One region of the Oceanobacillus iheyensis HTE831 genome, then DNA from elsewhere that is predicted to be linked to it. Evidence: a T-box and tRNA genes for the amino acid it is inferred to sense, from the RefSeq annotation. Region 1 holds a T-box; the other holds one or more tRNA genes.
The links. A T-box is a leader RNA that pairs with one kind of tRNA and senses whether it is charged. The one in region 1 lies ahead of alaS (alanine--tRNA ligase), so its partner is inferred to be a tRNA-Ala.

Region 1 (9,622 bases):
CATTTAGATGGGGCGAGAAGAGTACTTGCACAGTCGATTGCTGCTAAAGAAAAGGAAATAATCTTTACAAGTGGTGGAACGGAAGCCGATAATTTAGCATTAATTGGAACTGCTAAAGCAAATATGCACAAGGGTAGGCATATTATTACCACAGTACAAGAACATCATGCTACACTTCATACGGCAGAAGAACTTGAGAAACAAGGTTTTACCGTTTCTTATTTACCTGTAGATGAAACTGGACGCGTTAATATAGAAGATTTAGAACAAGCTTTAACGAATGAGACAATTCTTGTTTCGATAATGTTTGTAAATAATGAAACAGGTGTGATTCAACCAATTGAAGAAATAGGTAAGCTATTACAGTCACATCAAGCATACTTCCATACGGATGCCGTGCAAGCGTATGGCTTATTAGATATTAATGTTGATGAAATGGGTATAGACTTATTAACAACTTCTGCTCATAAAATCAATGGACCAAAAGGAATCGGATTTCTTTATGCTAGAGAAGGATTAGCTATGAACGCCTTGTCATATGGTGGCGAACAAGAGCGTAAGCGTCGTGCTGGAACAGAAAACATACCAGGAGTGGTCGGATTTCAAAAAGCAGTTGAATTATCGATGAATAATAGGGACGAAAGATTGAAAAATTACCAATCCTATAAAGAAATTCTCCTACAAACATTAATAGAAAATGAAATTTCATTTTCTATTAATGGAGATAAAGATCATACAATCCCATCGATTATTAATATCAGTTTTGATGGGATAAATGTAGAAGCTATGTTAACTAATTTTGATCTTGATGGTGTTGCTGCGTCAAGTGGAAGTGCATGTACTGCAGGAAGTGTAGAACCTTCTCATGTATTAGCAGCGATGTATGGTGCAGGAAATCCAATTACAACTAATTCTATTCGTTTTAGTTTTGGTAGCATGAATACAGTGGAAAACATCCAAGAAGCAAGTATGCGAATCGTTAAGGTAGTAAATAGATTAAAATAAAGGAAGGAACAAACATGAAAAATAACAAAGATACACGTGTAGTTGTTGGAATGAGTGGAGGAGTCGATTCTTCTGTAGCTGCTTTACTACTTAAACAACAGGGTTATGATGTTGTAGGTATCTTCATGAAAAATTGGGATGATACTGACGAATTTGGAGTTTGTACAGCTACGGAAGACTTTGACGATGTAGTACGTGTATGTAATCAACTAGAAATTCCGTACTACTCCGTTAACTTTGAAAAACAATATTGGGATAAAGTATTTACGTACTTTTTAGATGAATATAAGGCAGGAAGAACGCCAAATCCGGATGTTATGTGTAATAAAGAGATTAAATTCAAAGCATTTTTAGATCATGCATTGGCTTTAGGAGCAGATTATTTAGCAACTGGGCATTATGCACAAGTTCGTCGCGATAAAAATGGCCGTGTTGAAATGCTAAGAGGTAACGATGAAAATAAAGATCAAACGTACTTTTTAAATCAATTATCGGAAGATGTACTGGATAAAGTGATGTTTCCTTTGGGGCATTTACCAAAATCGGAAGTCCGTAAAATTGCAAAGGAACATGAGCTAGTAACAGCAGAGAAAAAAGATTCTACTGGTATTTGTTTTATAGGAGAACGAAATTTCAAGGAATTTCTAAGTGAATACCTTCCTGCACAACCAGGTGAAATGCAAACACTAGATGGTATTGTGAAAGGTAGCCACGACGGTTTAATGTATTATACACTTGGTCAGCGGCAAGGCCTTGGCATCGGTGGTTCTGGGGACCCTTGGTTTGTAGTTGGTAAAAACTTAACTGATAACATTTTATACGTTGGACAAGGATATGAGAATGATTATTTGTATTCGAATGCACTTGTAGCTACAGATATAAACTGGATACAACCCGATAAAATTTCAGATACATTTAACTGCACTGCAAAATTCCGTTATCGTCAACAAGATAGTGAAGTAAATGTAACAATCAAATCAGAAAACGAAGTATATGTAGCATTTAAAGAAGACCAGCGGGCAATTACTCCAGGACAAGCTGTTGTGTTCTATGACGGTGAAGTGTGTCTTGGTGGAGGAACGATTGATACAATTATAAAAAATGATCATAAATTAGATTATGTAGGATAAAATGGGTGAATCGATAATGGATGAGAATCAACAAGCAATTAGTTTAATGAAAGAGAAAAAATATCAAGAGGCGGCTGCACTTTTTAACGAAGTAATTGAAGAAAATCCGGAAGACCCAACTGGTTATATAAACTTTGGGAATTTATTACTCCAATTAAATGAAACAGATAGGGCAAAACGGTTTTTTGAAAAAGCAATTGAATTAGATGAGCATGCTGCAACTGCTTATTACGCATTAGGGAACTTATATTTTGATAAAGAATTGTTCTCTAATGCACAGCAGTATTTTGAAAAAGCAATAAAAAGTGGTTTAGAAGAAAGTGATGCTTACTTTATGCTTGGGATGAGTTTGAAGAATGATGAACAAATCAAACTTTCTCTACCATATTTATTGCGGGCAACGGAGCTCTCAAATAAAGATGAAACAATACTATTTCAATATGGGCTTGCTCTTGCTCAATTAGAGTATTTAGAGGAAGCTGAGAAAATATTTCATCAGGTTCTTAAGCTAAATGAAGATCATAGTGATGCTTTCTATAATTTAGGTGTTATTTCACTATTTCATGATAATGCAGAAGAGGCTATGCACTATTTTGATCAAGCGTTAGAGATTCAACCAGATCATATGCTTGCTGCAAATGGTAAAAAAACCGTATTGGCGTTTTTGGGAGATCAAGAATAAAACCAATTGTAACGGGCAATATCAACCTCACTTCAAGACTGTGAGGTTAAAGTCTGATTCTGTTCAACTTGGGGAAGAATGAAAACCCATTGATTGAAGATTCACTTTATGTTAAGGGGTTAATAAAATGACAGAACAAATTATGTCTGAAGATCAAAATGTACCTTTATTTGCCAAAGGAACCGTTCTGACTACAATATTTCAAAATGCAGCCGAACATTTTTCGATTGTTCGTGTCCAAATAGATGACACGAATTTAGATTATGAGGATAAGGAAATTATTGTAAAAGGATATTTTGATACCCTTCAAGAACAAACTGCTTACTGTTTTTATGGTGAATTAGAAAAACATCCTAGATATGGAACACAACTAAAGGTTCAGTCTTATGAAACAATAATACCAAGTTCAAGAGATGGTTTGATAAGTTATCTATCAAGCGATCTCTTTTATGGCGTTGGAAAAACAACTGCAGAGAGAATAGTAGATAGACTGGGTGAGCAGGCAATAACAAAGATTTTGGATAATGATGATGCTTTAAAGGGAATTAAGGGATTATCTAAAGAGACAGCAGAACGATTATCAAATCGATTAAAGGAAAATCAAGGATTTGAACATGTCGCTGTTCATTTAGCAACATATGGAATCGGCTTAAAGATGGCTCAAGTTATATATCAGACGTATAAAGATGAAGCCATAGATTTATTAAAACAAGACCCATATCAGTTTGTATTTGATATAGAGGGATTTGGTTTCCGAACAGCCGATCAAATAGCTACCCAACAAGGAATAGCTGGAACGCATGAAAGTAGAATTGGTGCAGGGATTATCTTTGTTTTACAGCGGGCAATTCAATCTGGGCACGTGTATGTTCCTTTACGAGATTGTCTAGAAGAAGTTGTTGATTTGTTACGAATTGCAACTAGTGATATAGAAATTGTTTCTTTCGTTTTTAAACAATTAAATACAGCTAAGAAAATAATCATCATCGATGAAAAAGTTTATTTACCTTCTCTATATTATGCAGAAGATGGCTTTGCAGCTAATCTAAAGCGAATCCTTGATAAGCCAATGGAAGAAAATATCCCTATGGCAGAAATGTTAAAGATTATCGGTTCGATTGAAGAAGAAGAGGTATTAAGCTACGGGAAAGAACAATTTGATGCTATTAATCATGCCATTCATTCTAAATTAATGATTTTAACGGGTGGTCCTGGAACAGGCAAAACAACTGTGATAAAGGGTATTTTAAAGGCGTACGCGTCCTTGCAAAAGGTATCATTGGACCCAAAGGATTATAAGAATAAATCAGATTTTCCATTTGTACTTACAGCTCCTACAGGTAGAGCAGCAAAACGCATGACAGAGTCCACAGGGATTCCTGCAGTAACCATTCATCGATTATTAGGTTGGAACGGGATTGGTAGCTTTGAAAAAGATGAGCATGAACAATTAGAGGGAAAGTTATTAATCGTGGATGAATTTTCGATGGTAGATATATGGCTAGCAAATCATCTATTTAAAGCTATTCCAGCGGATATGCAAGTGTTATTAGTAGGTGATGAAGATCAACTTCCTTCTGTGGGTCCAGGACAAGTTTTAACTGATCTAATGCATAGTAATTTGTTACCGACGGTGTCTCTTCAAGAGGTATACCGGCAAAAGGAAGGTTCAAAAATCATTCAGTTAGCTCATGAAATTAAACAAGATAATTGTTCAGCAAATTCTTTATCCAATGATCGAGATTTTAGTTTTATTTCATGTAGAGAACCTCAAATGATTGAAGTGATATCTTCTGTTATGAAAAAAGCAAAAGCAAAAGGAATTGATTTGAATAATATTCAAGTCTTAGCTCCAATGTATCGCTCCCAAGCTGGTATTAATATCATTAACCAGGAATTACAAAAATTAATAAATCCACCAACGGAGAAGCGTAGAGAAATTCATTATCAAGATGTGATTTACCGAACCGGTGATCGTGTCATTCAACTTGTCAATCAACCTGAAGATGGTGTATATAATGGTGATATTGGTGAAATAGTAGCGATATTCAAACCAGAAGAAAATACGGAACATGAAGAACAAATTGTGATTGCTTTTGAAGATCGAGAAGTTGTTTATATTCGTAAAGACTATAATAATTTCACACATGCTTTTTGTATCTCAATCCATAAATCACAAGGGAGTGAATTTCCGATTGTGCTGTTACCGGTTGTTTATGCACATCACCGTATGTTGAGAAAGAATTTATTGTATACAGCAATAACTAGAAGTAAAGAATCTCTCATCATATGTGGAGAACAACCTGCATTTCTTAAAGGTGTAAATACCAAAGACACAAATCAACGTAATACTTCCTTAAAGGATGCTTTAGTTACACGAATAGAAAATGAATCTGCAAATGAAGACTCTGAACAAGAACAAGAAGAAGATGAAGTATCCCCATATGACTTTATGTAACTAGAGTATAATTATTCATTTATTGGGCAAGGATAGTAGCAATAATTCTATGAAGAGGGGATATATATGCTACGTTGCCCAAATTGTCGTGGTAAACAAATTGGTAAAATTGGTTCTCACGACTATTATTGCTGGTCATGCTGTATTGAATTAACTGTATCAGGTGATCAAATTAACGTTCATCAAATTGAGTCAGATGGTAGTTTAAGCTCATTAGACGATTTATTTACCTTGGAAGAACGACGCTTGTGATATACTCCCAGCCTTATATGGAAATTAGCTGAGGAGTGTATTTATGTGGAAAAAATTAGATCGAAAAACTATCATCTACTATCTTATAATTGGTATTTTAGTTATTATCACTTTTTATTTATTTGTAATCACTGTTCCATATTATAGTGGATTTTTTACGTTTGTGGGCAAACTGCTAATTCCATTTATTATAGCAACTCTAATTACGTATTTATTACATCCTGTGATTGAGAAATTACACCGACTTCATATTCATCGAGGAATCTCTATCTTACTTATCTATCTTATTTTCTTTGGTGGAGTTGGCTTGTCGATTTATCTGGGGTATCCAGTAATTGTGCAACAAATTACAGAGATAAGTAAGAATATACCGGAATTCTTTTCACTTTATGAGCAACTCATTCTTCGTGTGTATGAGTATACTTCGTTCTTACCTGAAGGTGTTCATGACCGAATGGATGATATGATTGCATCGATTGAATCACGAATAGATCAATTGCTTTCGAATTTAGTTGGTGGATTTGACGGTTTGATGGACAAAATTATTATTATTACTGTTATCCCTGTTCTAGTCTTTTATTTTTTAAAAGATTTCAAACAAATCCTTTCTTTTTTAGGTAAGTTTATACCATCACAATATCGAGATGATGCGAAGAGGTTACTGAAAGAGTTAGACAAAGGATTAGGAGGGTACATCAGAGGTCAATTAATTGTAAGTTTATTTGTAGGAATCGCATCGTTTTTGTTATTTTTAATCATGAAGATACCCTACGGCTTACTACTTGCGATTATATTAGCGATTGTAAATATCATTCCTTATTTTGGACCAATTATTGGTGCCGTACCAGTAATCACCATTGCCTATACTGCAGGGGATAGCGGAAAGGTTTTGCTTGTGATTTTAGCGCTATTTATATTGCAAATTATCGAAAGTAATTTATTATCCCCATATATAATGGGGAAGACAATTCGCATTCATCCAGTGGCGATTATTTTTGCACTTTTATTCGGCAGTCAACTTGGAGGAATCTTAGGAATGATTTTAGCAGTTCCTATTTTAATGATAGCGAAAGTTATTGTTCAGCAATTTATTGAATTCCGGCGCACCTAGATTGACTATTGAGGTTAAATTTTATATAATTGCGCTATCATAATAAGACTAATCACGTAGAAGGTAAGAGTACATGAAAGTAGTTGTTTTAAGAGAGGTGTTCTCTAAGGCTGCAAGGGACACTATACAGCTATCATGGAAAGCTATGCCTGAGTACGGCTAATCACCGTCGGTTTCACACCGTTACTATGACATAAGTGATGAATAATTAACTTTATTCATAATTAGGGTGGTACCGCGATATCTCGTCCCTGCATGTTGCAGTGAGGGGATTTTTTTATTGGCTGTAATTTTAAAGGAGGATAATAATTATGAAGTCACTAACATCAGCAGAAATAAGACAAATGTTTATCGATTTTTTCAAAGAAAAAAGTCATTCCGTAGAGCCAAGTGCGTCACTTGTACCTCATGAAGACCCGACTTTATTATGGATAAATAGTGGAGTAGCTACATTAAAAAAATACTTTGATGGTAGAGTGATTCCGGATAACCCAAGAATTGTAAATGCTCAAAAATCCATTCGTACCAATGATATTGAAAATGTTGGTTATACCGCTAGACATCATACATTTTTCGAAATGCTTGGTAACTTTTCGATTGGAGATTATTTTAAAAAAGAAGCAATGGAATGGGCGTGGGAATTCTTAACCGATGAAAAATGGATTAATTTTGATGAAGCATTGCTCTCTGTAACAGTTCATCCTGAAGATGATGAAGCATATGATATTTGGTTAAATGACATCGGAATTCCAAAAGAACGTATTATTCGTATTGAAGAGAATTTTTGGGATATTGGTGAAGGACCAAGTGGACCAAATACAGAAATATTCTATGATCGCGGTGAGTCTTACGGAAATGACCCGCAAGATCCTGAGCTTTACCCTGGGGGAGAGAATAATCGTTATTTAGAAGTGTGGAACCTTGTATTTTCACAATTTAACCATAATCCAGATGATACGTATACTCCGCTTCCTAAGAAAAATATTGATACAGGGATGGGATTAGAACGTCTTACATCAATTATCCAACAAGTACCAACAAACTTTGAAACTGATTTATTTATGCCAATTATTCGTGAAACAGAACGTATTTCCAAACGTAAATATGGGAATTCAGAAGCGGAAGATACATCCTTTAAAGTTATCGCAGATCATATTCGTACAGTTAGTTTTGCTATTGGGGATGGAGCAATGCCTTCTAATGAGGGTAGAGGATACGTTCTCCGTAGATTAATTCGCCGTGCGATAAGATTTGCAAAGGACTTAGGGGTTAACGAACCATTTATGTATCAGTTAGTACCTGTTGTAGGAGACATAATGAAAGATTTCTACCCAGAAGTCCAGAAAGATGCAGGTTACATCTCTAACGTTATTAAAGTGGAGGAAGAACGATTCCACGAAACACTTAATGATGGCTTAATTATCCTTGCTTCTATTATAGAAGAAGAGCGTAAAAAAGGTAGTGAGGTATTCCCGGGAGAAGAAGTATTCCGTCTATATGATACGTATGGATTCCCTAAAGAATTAACGGAGGAATATGTTGAACAACAAGGGTTTACTGTAAATCAAGCTGGCTACGATAAAGAAATGAATAAGCAAAGAGAGCGCGCAAGAAATGCCCGACAAAAAGTGGATTCTATGCAAGTGCAGGATACGATTTTCACTGAGATAAACGTAGACAGTACGTTTGTTGGCTACGATCAATTACAAAAAGAAACTACTATCGAAGCATTGGTAAAAGATAAGAACCAAATTGAAGAAGCAAATCAGGGAGATGTACTTTATGTTTTCTTAAAAGAGACTCCATTTTATGCCGAAAGTGGGGGACAAGTAGCTGATAACGGATGGATATATTCAGAAAATGCTTCTGCTTATGTGTCCGATGTTCAGAAGTCACCAAACGGAGATCATATCCACCAAATTGAAATCAAAGAAGGTAGTTTTAAAATAAATCAACCTGTTCATGCTGTTGTGGAAAGGACTTTCCGAAATCATGTGATTAAAAATCATACAGCTACTCATTTATTACATCAAGCTCTTAAAGATGTATTAGGTAGTCATGTGAACCAAGCAGGGTCACTAGTTCGTCCAGAAAGACTTCGATTTGATTTTTCCCATTTCCATGGTGTTACAGCAGAGGAATTACAGCAAATCGAATTAAAAGTGAATGAAAAAATTTGGGAATCCTTACCTGTAGCAATTGATAGTAAGAAAATTGATGAAGCAAAAGCAATGGGAGCAATGGCTTTATTTGGTGAGAAATATGGTGATATTGTTCGAGTTGTTCAAATTGGAGACTATAGTATTGAATTATGTGGTGGGTGTCATGTAATAAATACTGCGGAAATTGGTTTGTTTAAAATTGTACAGGAGACAGGTATTGGAGCAGGTACACGTCGTATAGAAGCTGTGACAAGTAAACAGGCTTATGATTATTTAAATACGAAACTGGATCTTTTGCATAATAGTGCTCAAAAACTAAAAACTTCAGAAGAACAATTACCTGAGCGTATTGAAGGATTACAAGTTGAATTAAAAGATTCACAAAAACAAGTGGATTCATTAAGTGCTAAGTTATCCAACTTAGAAGCTTCTTCGATTCTTGATGAGGTTAAAGAAATATCAGGTGTACCTGTACTCGCTCAAGAAGTGAACGTGAAAGATATGAATCAATTACGTTCGATGATGGATGAATTAAAACAAAAGCTTTCTTCAGGAGTTATTTTACTTGCTGCTGAAAACAACGGTAAAGTACAACTAGTTGCTGGTGTTACAAAAGATATGCTAGAGAAGAACATGCACGCAGGAAATATTGTGAAACAGGCTGCTACTGTTTGTGGTGGTGGTGGCGGAGGCCGCCCAGATATGGCTCAAGCAGGTGGAAAAGATCCTTCTAAAATTAAAGAAGCTCTCCAATCTGTGGAGCAATATATAGTAGATACGGTCAAATAATCTTGAAGGTTGTATGTTCATAAGGAAAAAAGT
Region 2 (9,622 bases), 1.8 Mb from region 1:
AAAGTAATAAAAAAGATCTCTTCCCAGTATTGGAAAGAGATCTTTTTTTAATCAACAATTTCTGTATTTGCTTTTGCTTGATTAATGATTTCTGAAATGGTCACAGGTTCATATCCTTTGTTTTTTAATCCTGGAAGAATAGTTTCTAATGCACCGGCAGTTTGTTTTGCACTATCTGAAGCATGTAATAGAACGATATCACCATTATCCGTTTCTTTCATGATGTAGTCTACGATTACTTCTGTACCAGGATTCTCCCAGTCATTAGGATTTACATTCCAATGAACAACATGGAAACCTAAGCTTTCAGCAAGTTCGATAATCTCTTCGTTAAAATGACCATGAGGAGTTCGCAATAAATTTACGTTTTCATATCCTAATTTTTCAAATGCTTCCTGAGCATACAAAAGATCTTTTTTAACTTGCTCAACTTCTTGATCTAAATAGCTTTTGTAGCGATAACCTAGCATTCCTATTTCATGCTCTCCGTCTGAAATTGCTTTTAGAAGGTCTGGGTGTCTTTCTGCCCATTCTCCACTGATGAAGAATGTAGCTTGTACATCTTCATTTTCTAATTGCTTTAATATTTCTTCTACTCTTTCTTCACCCCAGCTAATATTGAAAGTAATAGCAATGTCTGGTTCATCAGCATTGCCTTTTGACAAAGCAACAGGTTCTTCGCCATTAAATACGGAGAAGACTGCATCTTTTTGTGTCCAAGCTATAAGAGCAACTATAAATGCTAATCCAATAATCCATGCAGTTCTTTTTCCTCTTAAACGAAAGGAATAAAAGTGATCCATCCGTTTTCCTCCTCTACTTATATCTATATTCATATCTATGCATTAGATATAGAAAATATGTACAAGCGTGCTTTGTCGAAAACTGTTTAGGAAAATGATGGATGAAATATAGTGTTTTTGGGGAATAGTAGTGGGTAGACACTTAAAAAACTTCGACCCGACAAAATTCAGCTGTTTTTGCGAATACTTGTAATGTTTAAGTCGTTGGAACCGAAAAGGGCTTATTGAAATATATTAATAGCAATATATGAATCCATTTAACGGAATTATACGGTAATATGAGGTGATTGCATGATTGGACTATTAGTAAATGAGATGGAACAGAAAGAAATGGAGTATCTAATAAAACGAGAGCTTGAAGAAATCTTATTAGATCTAGATGATAATCGAATTGATCAAATGGTAAAAAGCGCAATGCGAGAAAGATATCGATTGTTATTTCAATTACTTCGTAGAGTGGCGAGTGAACAAGAGTGTATGAAGTATATCCCTAAAAGAAAAGGGAATATCTGAGTTAAGCAACCTTTTGTAGTAATTTATGAAGTTACTACAAAAGGTTTTTTACCGAAATTTAATTTTTTGTTTAAAAACTATTGCTCAATAAAAAGGATTATGGTATATTAATTTTTGTCGCTTGATGAAACATATTGCAAGACACACAAAACAAACATCTTTTAAAAAAGATTTTAAAAAAGTGTTGACATCAAACGGATAACATGATAAATTATATCTTGTCGCAAAAAACGACAAACAACGAAATTGCTCTTTGAAAACTGAACAAAACAACCAGTACGAAAGAAGAAAAACACCTCGTTTTTCTTAAAAGAAATGAAGTCAGAAGTTGACTTCTGAAGCACAAGAAACACAACTTTTATGGAGAGTTTGATCTTGGCTCAGGACGAACGCTGGCGGCGTGCCTAATACATGCAAGTCGAGCGCATGAAATTATTTGATTCTCTTCGGAGTTGACGATAATGGAATGAGCGGCGGACGGGTGAGTAACACGTAGGCAACCTGCCTGTAAGACTGGGATAACTCGTGGAAACGCGAGCTAATACCGGATAACACTTTTTATCTCCTGATGAGAAGTTGAAAGGCGGCTTTTGCTGTCACTTACAGATGGGCCTGCGGCGCATTAGCTAGTTGGTAAGGTAACGGCTTACCAAGGCGACGATGCGTAGCCGACCTGAGAGGGTGATCGGCCACACTGGGACTGAGACACGGCCCAGACTCCTACGGGAGGCAGCAGTAGGGAATCTTCCGCAATGGACGAAAGTCTGACGGAGCAACGCCGCGTGAGTGATGAAGGTTTTCGGATCGTAAAACTCTGTTGTTAGGGAAGAACAAGTACTATAGTAACTGATAGTACCTTGACGGTACCTAACCAGAAAGCCACGGCTAACTACGTGCCAGCAGCCGCGGTAATACGTAGGTGGCAAGCGTTGTCCGGAATTATTGGGCGTAAAGCGCTCGCAGGCGGTTCTTTAAGTCTGATGTGAAATCTTACGGCTCAACCGTAAACGTGCATTGGAAACTGGGGAACTTGAGTGCAGAAGAGGAGAGTGGAATTCCACGTGTAGCGGTGAAATGCGTAGAGATGTGGAGGAACACCAGTGGCGAAGGCGACTCTCTGGTCTGTAACTGACGCTGAGGAGCGAAAGCGTGGGGAGCGAACAGGATTAGATACCCTGGTAGTCCACGCCGTAAACGATGAGTGCTAGGTGTTAGGGGGTTTCCGCCCCTTAGTGCTGAAGTTAACGCATTAAGCACTCCGCCTGGGGAGTACGGCCGCAAGGCTGAAACTCAAAAGAATTGACGGGGGCCCGCACAAGCGGTGGAGCATGTGGTTTAATTCGAAGCAACGCGAAGAACCTTACCAGGTCTTGACATCCTCTGAACACTCTAGAGATAGAGTTTTCCCTTCGGGGACAGAGTGACAGGTGGTGCATGGTTGTCGTCAGCTCGTGTCGTGAGATGTTGGGTTAAGTCCCGCAACGAGCGCAACCCTTGATCTTAGTTGCCAGCATTAAGTTGGGCACTCTAAGGTGACTGCCGGTGACAAACCGGAGGAAGGTGGGGATGACGTCAAATCATCATGCCCCTTATGACCTGGGCTACACACGTGCTACAATGGATGGAACAAAGGGAAGCGAACCCGCGAGGTCAAGCAAATCCCACAAAACCATTCTCAGTTCGGATTGTAGGCTGCAACTCGCCTACATGAAGCCGGAATCGCTAGTAATCGCGGATCAGCATGCCGCGGTGAATACGTTCCCGGGCCTTGTACACACCGCCCGTCACACCACGAGAGTTGGTAACACCCGAAGTCGGTGAGGTAACCGTAAGGAGCCAGCCGCCGAAGGTGGGACTAATGATTGGGGTGAAGTCGTAACAAGGTAGCCGTATCGGAAGGTGCGGCTGGATCACCTCCTTTCTAAGGATATATATAGGAAGTGCAGGCGCCTTGCTTATCGACGTACAGATTGGAGAACTCCAGACGAGATAAAGGAAACACGAATGTGATTCGATGTTGACTTATCGTAGGATGGAATTCGAAATTTGCTAGTCGATAGGCGCCGGAACTAGACTATTAACGGAATCGTACTTGGTTGTTTGGTTCAGTTTTGAGAGAGCAATTCTCTTTAAATATTATAAGTGAGATGGGCCTGTAGCTCAGCTGGTTAGAGCGCACGCCTGATAAGCGTGAGGTCGGTGGTTCGAGTCCACTCAGGCCCACCATCTAATACAATAGATATATGGGGCCTTAGCTCAGCTGGGAGAGCGCCTGCCTTGCACGCAGGAGGTCAGCGGTTCGATCCCGCTAGGCTCCATTTTTGTACCTTGAAAACTAAATAAGAGTAACAACGACATCAAAAAAACAGAAGGCTGAAGCAACTATTTTTAATAGGAGCTGAAGCTGGATTGAAACAAGGCTATTAAATTAGCACGCTTATTTACTGAAACAACTTAGTTAAGTGAATAAGGGCGCACGGTGGATGCCTTGGCACTAGGAGCTGACGAAGGACGGGACTAACACCGATATGCCTCGGGGAGTTGTAAGTAAACTTTGATCCGGGGATTTCCGAATGGGGAAACCCACTGTTCGTAATGGAGCAGTACCTATACCTCAATACATAGGGTATAGGGAGCAGACCCGGGGAACTGAAACATCTCAGTACCTGGAGGAAGAGAAAGAAACCTCGATTTCCTGAGTAGCGGCGAGCGAAACGGAAAGAGCCCAAACCAGAAAGCTTGCTTTCTGGGGTTGTAGGACACTCCTTTGGAGTTACAAAGAAATTCTTTAAATGAATCGATCTGGAAAGGTCAGCCAAAGAAGGTAACAGCCCTGTAATTGAAAAGGAATTTCCTCCGGAGTGTATCCTGAGTACGGCGGAACACGTGGAATTCCGTCGGAATCCGGGAGGACCATCTCCCAAGGCTAAATACTCCCTAGTGACCGATAGTGAACCAGTACCGTGAGGGAAAGGTGAAAAGCACCCCGGAAGGGGAGTGAAATAGAACCTGAAACCGTGTGCCTACAAGTAGTCGAAGCCCGTTAATGGGTGACGGCGTACCTTTTGTAGAATGGACCGGCGAGTTACGATCCCATGCAAGGTTAAGTGGAAGACACGGAGCCGCAGCGAAAGCGAGTCTGAATAGGGCGAATATAGTATGTGGTCGTAGACCCGAAACCGTGTGATCTACCCATGTCCAGGGTGAAGGTCAGGTAACACTGACTGGAGGCCCGAACCCACGTATGTTGAAAAATGCGGGGATGAGGTGTGGGTAGGGGTGAAATGCCAATCGAACACGGAGATAGCTGGTTCTCTCCGAAATAGCTTTAGGGCTAGCCTCAAGATGATGAGTACTGGAGGTAGAGCACTGATTGGACTAGGGGCCCCTACCGGGTTACCGAATTCAGTCAAACTCCGAATGCCAGTTACTTAAACTTGGGAGTCAGACTATGGGTGATAAGGTTCATAGTCGAAAGGGAAACAGCCCAGACCGCCAGCTAAGGTCCCAAAGTATACGTTAAGTGGAAAAGGATGTGGAGTTGCCCAGACAACCAGGATGTTGGCTTAGAAGCAGCCACCATTTAAAGAGTGCGTAATAGCTCACTGGTCGAGTGACTCTGCGCCGAAAATGTACCGGGGCTAAACGTATCACCGAAGCTGCGGATTGTTCTTACGAACAATGGTAGGAGAGCGTTCTAAGTGCTGCGAAGTCAGACCGTGAGGACTGGTGGAGCGCTTAGAAGTGAGAATGCCGGTATGAGTAGCGAAAAAAGAGTGAGAATCTCTTTCACCGAATGCCTAAGGTTTCCTGAGGAAGGCTCGTCCTCTCAGGGTTAGTCGGGACCTAAGCCGAGGCCGATAGGCGTAGGCGATGGACAACAGGTAGATATTCCTGTACCACCTCATGATTGTTTGAGCGATGGGGGGACGCAGTAGGATAAGGAATGCGCACCGATGGACGTGTGCGCCCAAGCAGTGAGAAAGTCAGATAGGCAAATCCGTCTGGCAATTTCAAGCTGTGATGGGGAGGGAAATTGAGTACCGAAGTTCCGGATTTCACACTGCCAAGAAAAGCCTCTAGTTAGATCATAGGTGCCCGTACCGCAAACCGACACAGGTAGGCGAGGAGAGAATCCTAAGGTGAGCGGGAGAACTCTCGTTAAGGAACTCGGCAAAATGACCCCGTAACTTCGGGAGAAGGGGTGCTCCTTCATAGGAGGAGCCGCAGTGAATAGGCCCAAGCGACTGTTTAGCAAAAACACAGGTCTCTGCGAAGCCGAAAGGCGAAGTATAGGGGCTGACACCTGCCCGGTGCTGGAAGGTTAAGGGGACGAGTTAGCTCTTTGGAGCGAAGCTTTGAACCGAAGCCCCAGTAAACGGCGGCCGTAACTATAACGGTCCTAAGGTAGCGAAATTCCTTGTCGGGTAAGTTCCGACCCGCACGAAAGGTGCAACGACTTGGGCACTGTCTCAACGAGAGACCCGGTGAAATTATACTATGCGTGAAGATGCGCATTACCCGCGACAGGACGGAAAGACCCCGTGGAGCTTTACTGTAGCCTGATATTGAATGTTTGTGCAGCTTGTACAGGATAGGTGGGAGCCTTTGAAGCGTGAGCGCTAGCTTACGTGGAGGCACCCGTGGGATACCACCCTCGCTGTATGAACATTCTAACCCAGGACCGTGATCCGGTTCGGAGACAGTGTCAGGCGGGCAGTTTGACTGGGGCGGTCGCCTCCCAAAGAGTAACGGAGGCGCCCAAAGGTTCCCTCAGAATGGTTGGAAATCATTCGTAGAGTGTAAAGGCAGAAGGGAGCTTGACTGCGAGACCTACAAGTCGAGCAGGGACGAAAGTCGGGCTTAGTGATCCGGTGGTTCCGCATGGAAGGGCCATCGCTCAACGGATAAAAGCTACCCCGGGGATAACAGGCTTATCTCCCCCAAGAGTTCACATCGACGGGGAGGTTTGGCACCTCGATGTCGGCTCATCGCATCCTGGGGCTGTAGTCGGTCCCAAGGGTTGGGCTGTTCGCCCATTAAAGCGGTACGCGAGCTGGGTTCAGAACGTCGTGAGACAGTTCGGTCCCTATCCGTCGTGGGCGTTGGAAGTTTGAGAGGAGCTGTCCTTAGTACGAGAGGACCGGGATGGACACACCGCTGGTGTACCAGTTGTTCCGCCAGGAGCATGGCTGGGTAGCTACGTGTGGTAAGGATAAGTGCTGAAAGCATCTAAGCATGAAGCCCCCCTCAAGATGAAACTTCCCATCACTTCGAGTGAGTAAGATCCCTCAGAGACGATGAGGTTGATAGGTCCGAGGTGGAAGCGTGGCGACACGTGCAGCTGACGGATACTAATTGATCGAGGACTTATCTAAGTTCTTATATTGATGTCAAGTTACTCTTATTTAGTTTTTAGGGTACAAACCTAAATAACAAACAGACCAATTAGTCTGGTAGCGATAGCGAAGAGGCCACACCTGTTCCCATGCCGAACACAGAAGTTAAGCTCTTCAGCGCCGATGGTAGTTGGGGCTTTGCCCCTGCAAGAGTAGGACGCCGCCAGGCTGATTTTTGCTATCCAATTATTATTTTATATATTCCACAGTAGCTCAGTGGTAGAGCAATCGGCTGTTAACCGATCGGTCGTAGGTTCGAATCCTACCTGTGGAGCCATATGCTTCCATAGCTCAGTTCGGTAGAGCACTTCCATGGTAAGGAAGGGGTCAGCGGTTCAAGTCCGCTTGGAAGCTCTTTAGATAAACGCTTGTCCTGTATAGGATAGAGCGTTTTTTTGTGCTCTAATGTAATTAGCTCTCTGTGTTATGGCATAAAAACCACCCACGTTCATCAGGTATCTTCCATTAATGAACAAATTTCAATTCATTTATATGCATTTGGATTTTCTTCATCAAATCCTTCTCTTACTAAGCTACGGATTTCTTCTGTATCTCTATATATATTTTTTGGATTTCCTAAGTACTTACTTCGTGAGTTGTACGCCCATCAAACATCAGCTTCCTCTACTACAATTCATATAGAAATTTCACGCGTAATACATGTTAAATAGTCTTCTTATGCATTGAAAATCAAACTAGTGAACTTTCGAATTTTTTAAATTAGCTCTTATGTTAAAGAATGAAGATGAATATCGATAATATTACCGTTTTTTCAGAAAAATATTAAGTTAATTTTAAGTTAAATTTCTGTTTTAGTTTTATTAATTTCGAGGAGTTTATTCATGAGTAATTATTTTATTCGAGGCTTCTGTCCTATTCGTTAAAATAAAATTTTTTACCATTTTATTTGACAGAAAAATTAGATATTGGGTTAAAAATAGTTATAATTTATTATTTATATGATCGAAAAGTATCCTAATGAAATCTTTGTCTGTAAACATAAAATACTATATTTGGAAAAAATATGGAAATTGAGTCGTAAATACTATTTCCGTGTCGTTATATGCCGGTTATAGTGTAGGTGCAAGATATCAAGTGGTCAGCTAATTAGCGATTAGATTAAAAAAAAGGAGTGGTAGGTACCTAAATTGAAACGAAAAGAGTTCCAAACGATTTCAATCTTAATCAAGCATTACAGAACATTAAGTGTAATTGTCATTATTGGAAAATGGCGTTTTTAAAAGGTGCTTATATCAACTTTGTTTAGAAAAAGAGCCGGAGTGGAGGACAAAAGAAAACAATTTAAAATGATATAGAGGTGAAAACATGCTAGAAGAATTTTTAATCATTTTGCTATTAGCTTCATTAGCTATTTTCTTTGGAGTCAAAGATAAAATGATTAATGATAAAAATGTTGCAAGTATACCGGTCCGTATTAATGTAAATGGAATTAGAGGTAAATCTACTGTTACTAGACTAATAACAGGGGTTCTACAAGAAGCAGGTTATCATACTGTTGGCAAAACGACAGGAACTGATGCCAGGATGCTGTACTGGTTCGATTCCCAAGAGGCCCCTATTCAGAGAAGACTAGAAGGTCCAAATATCGGTGAACAAAGAAAAGTCATTTCTAAAGCTTCGGATTTAAAAGCTGATGCATTAGTAAGTGAGTGTATGGCAGTTAAACCTGATTATCAAATCGTTTTTCAAGATAAAATATTACAAGCAAACATCGGGTTAATTGTAAATGTTTTAGAAGATCATATGGACGTATTAGGACCGACATTAAAAGAAGTTGCAGACTCATTTTCTGAGGCAATCCCTCATAATGGTGATTTAATTATCAATGATAGTCCCTATGTACCTCACTTTAGACAGATGGCCAAACAACGAAATACAAAGGTGCATGTATGTGATACATCTATTATCTCGGAGGATTTTCTTAAAAAATTTGAGTATATGGTATTCCCAGAAAACGCAGCATTAGCAATTGCTGTGGCAGATGTTCTTGGTATTGATCATGAAACGGCTTATAGAGGAATGTTAAAGGCATGGCCAGATCCAGGTGCTATGCAGATTATTCCAATAGGTGATAAGAATAAACCTAGTTTCTTAGTAAATGGATTTAGTGCGAACGATCCAATGTCTACACTCAATATTTGGGAGCGTGTGAAGCAACTAAGTTATCCTACAGATGATCCCGTTGTTATCATGAATACCCGCTCGGATCGTTTAAATCGTACGGAACAATTTATCAAACAAGTGCTACCAAATATACAGGCAGAAACATTAGTTGTAATGGGGGATAGTACGGGACTTATTGTAGAGGAGTATAAAAAAGGAACATTTCCTGTTAAGAACCTTTTAGATCTAGAAAAGACAAGCACCGAAGAAATTGTACGGGTACTTCAGCCATACTTATCAGACAAGACGATCTATGGTATTGGAAATATCCATGGCGGGGCTGATGAATTAGTAACTCGTCTAGAACAAATGAAAATCGTAAAAGAATCTGCTTAGAGAAAGGAATTGAAAAATGTTTGTATTTGATACGGGAGATGTTTATTTAGCTATAGCTGCCGGAGTAATTCTGAGCTTGTTTTATACAGAAAGGACAGGAATTATTCCAGCTGGATTAATTGTTCCGGGTTATATTGCCATGATGGTTAACGCCCCTGTGAGTATTGTTGTTACATTTATGATTGCTTTTTTGACCTATTTAATAGTTATGAAAGTAATTGGGAAATTTACGATTCTATACGGAAGAAGAAAATTTACAGCTATGATTATCATGGGAATCATAATGAAAGCAATTTTCGATTTTGGTCTACCCGGTTATGCAATTCCTGAAGCAGTAGGTGGGTTGGTTGCTATAGGGATTATCGTTCCTGGATTAATTGCAAATAC

Region 2: it encodes a tRNA-Ala, which carries the amino acid that the T-box ahead of alaS (alanine--tRNA ligase) is inferred to sense. The anticodon was not compared.

The regions. Positions count from the first base shown of each region.
Region 1 covers NC_004193.1:2,031,185-2,040,806, reverse strand. Annotated here, with positions in the region: gene OB_RS10380 (cysteine desulfurase family protein) at 1-1,005, shown strand, start outside; gene mnmA (tRNA 2-thiouridine(34) synthase MnmA) at 1,020-2,135, shown strand; gene OB_RS10370 (tetratricopeptide repeat protein) at 2,152-2,817, shown strand; gene OB_RS10365 (SF1B family DNA helicase RecD2) at 2,945-5,275, shown strand; gene OB_RS10360 (hypothetical protein) at 5,342-5,527, shown strand; gene OB_RS10355 (AI-2E family transporter) at 5,571-6,638, shown strand; T-box leader at 6,687-6,894, shown strand; gene alaS (alanine--tRNA ligase) at 6,950-9,589, shown strand.
Region 2 covers NC_004193.1:212,702-222,323, forward strand. Annotated here, with positions in the region: gene OB_RS01150 (KinB-signaling pathway activation protein) at 1-7, shown strand, start outside; gene pdaB (polysaccharide deacetylase family sporulation protein PdaB) at 48-803, opposite strand; gene OB_RS01160 (hypothetical protein) at 1,095-1,316, shown strand; rRNA gene OB_RS01165 (16S ribosomal RNA) at 1,674-3,237, shown strand; tRNA gene OB_RS01170 (tRNA-Ile) at 3,466-3,542, shown strand; tRNA gene OB_RS01175 (tRNA-Ala) at 3,562-3,634, shown strand; rRNA gene OB_RS01180 (23S ribosomal RNA) at 3,773-6,694, shown strand; rRNA gene rrf (5S ribosomal RNA) at 6,769-6,884, shown strand; tRNA gene OB_RS01190 (tRNA-Asn) at 6,918-6,992, shown strand; tRNA gene OB_RS01195 (tRNA-Thr) at 6,996-7,069, shown strand; gene pgsB (poly-gamma-glutamate synthase PgsB) at 8,042-9,235, shown strand; gene pgsC (poly-gamma-glutamate biosynthesis protein PgsC) at 9,252-9,622, shown strand, end outside.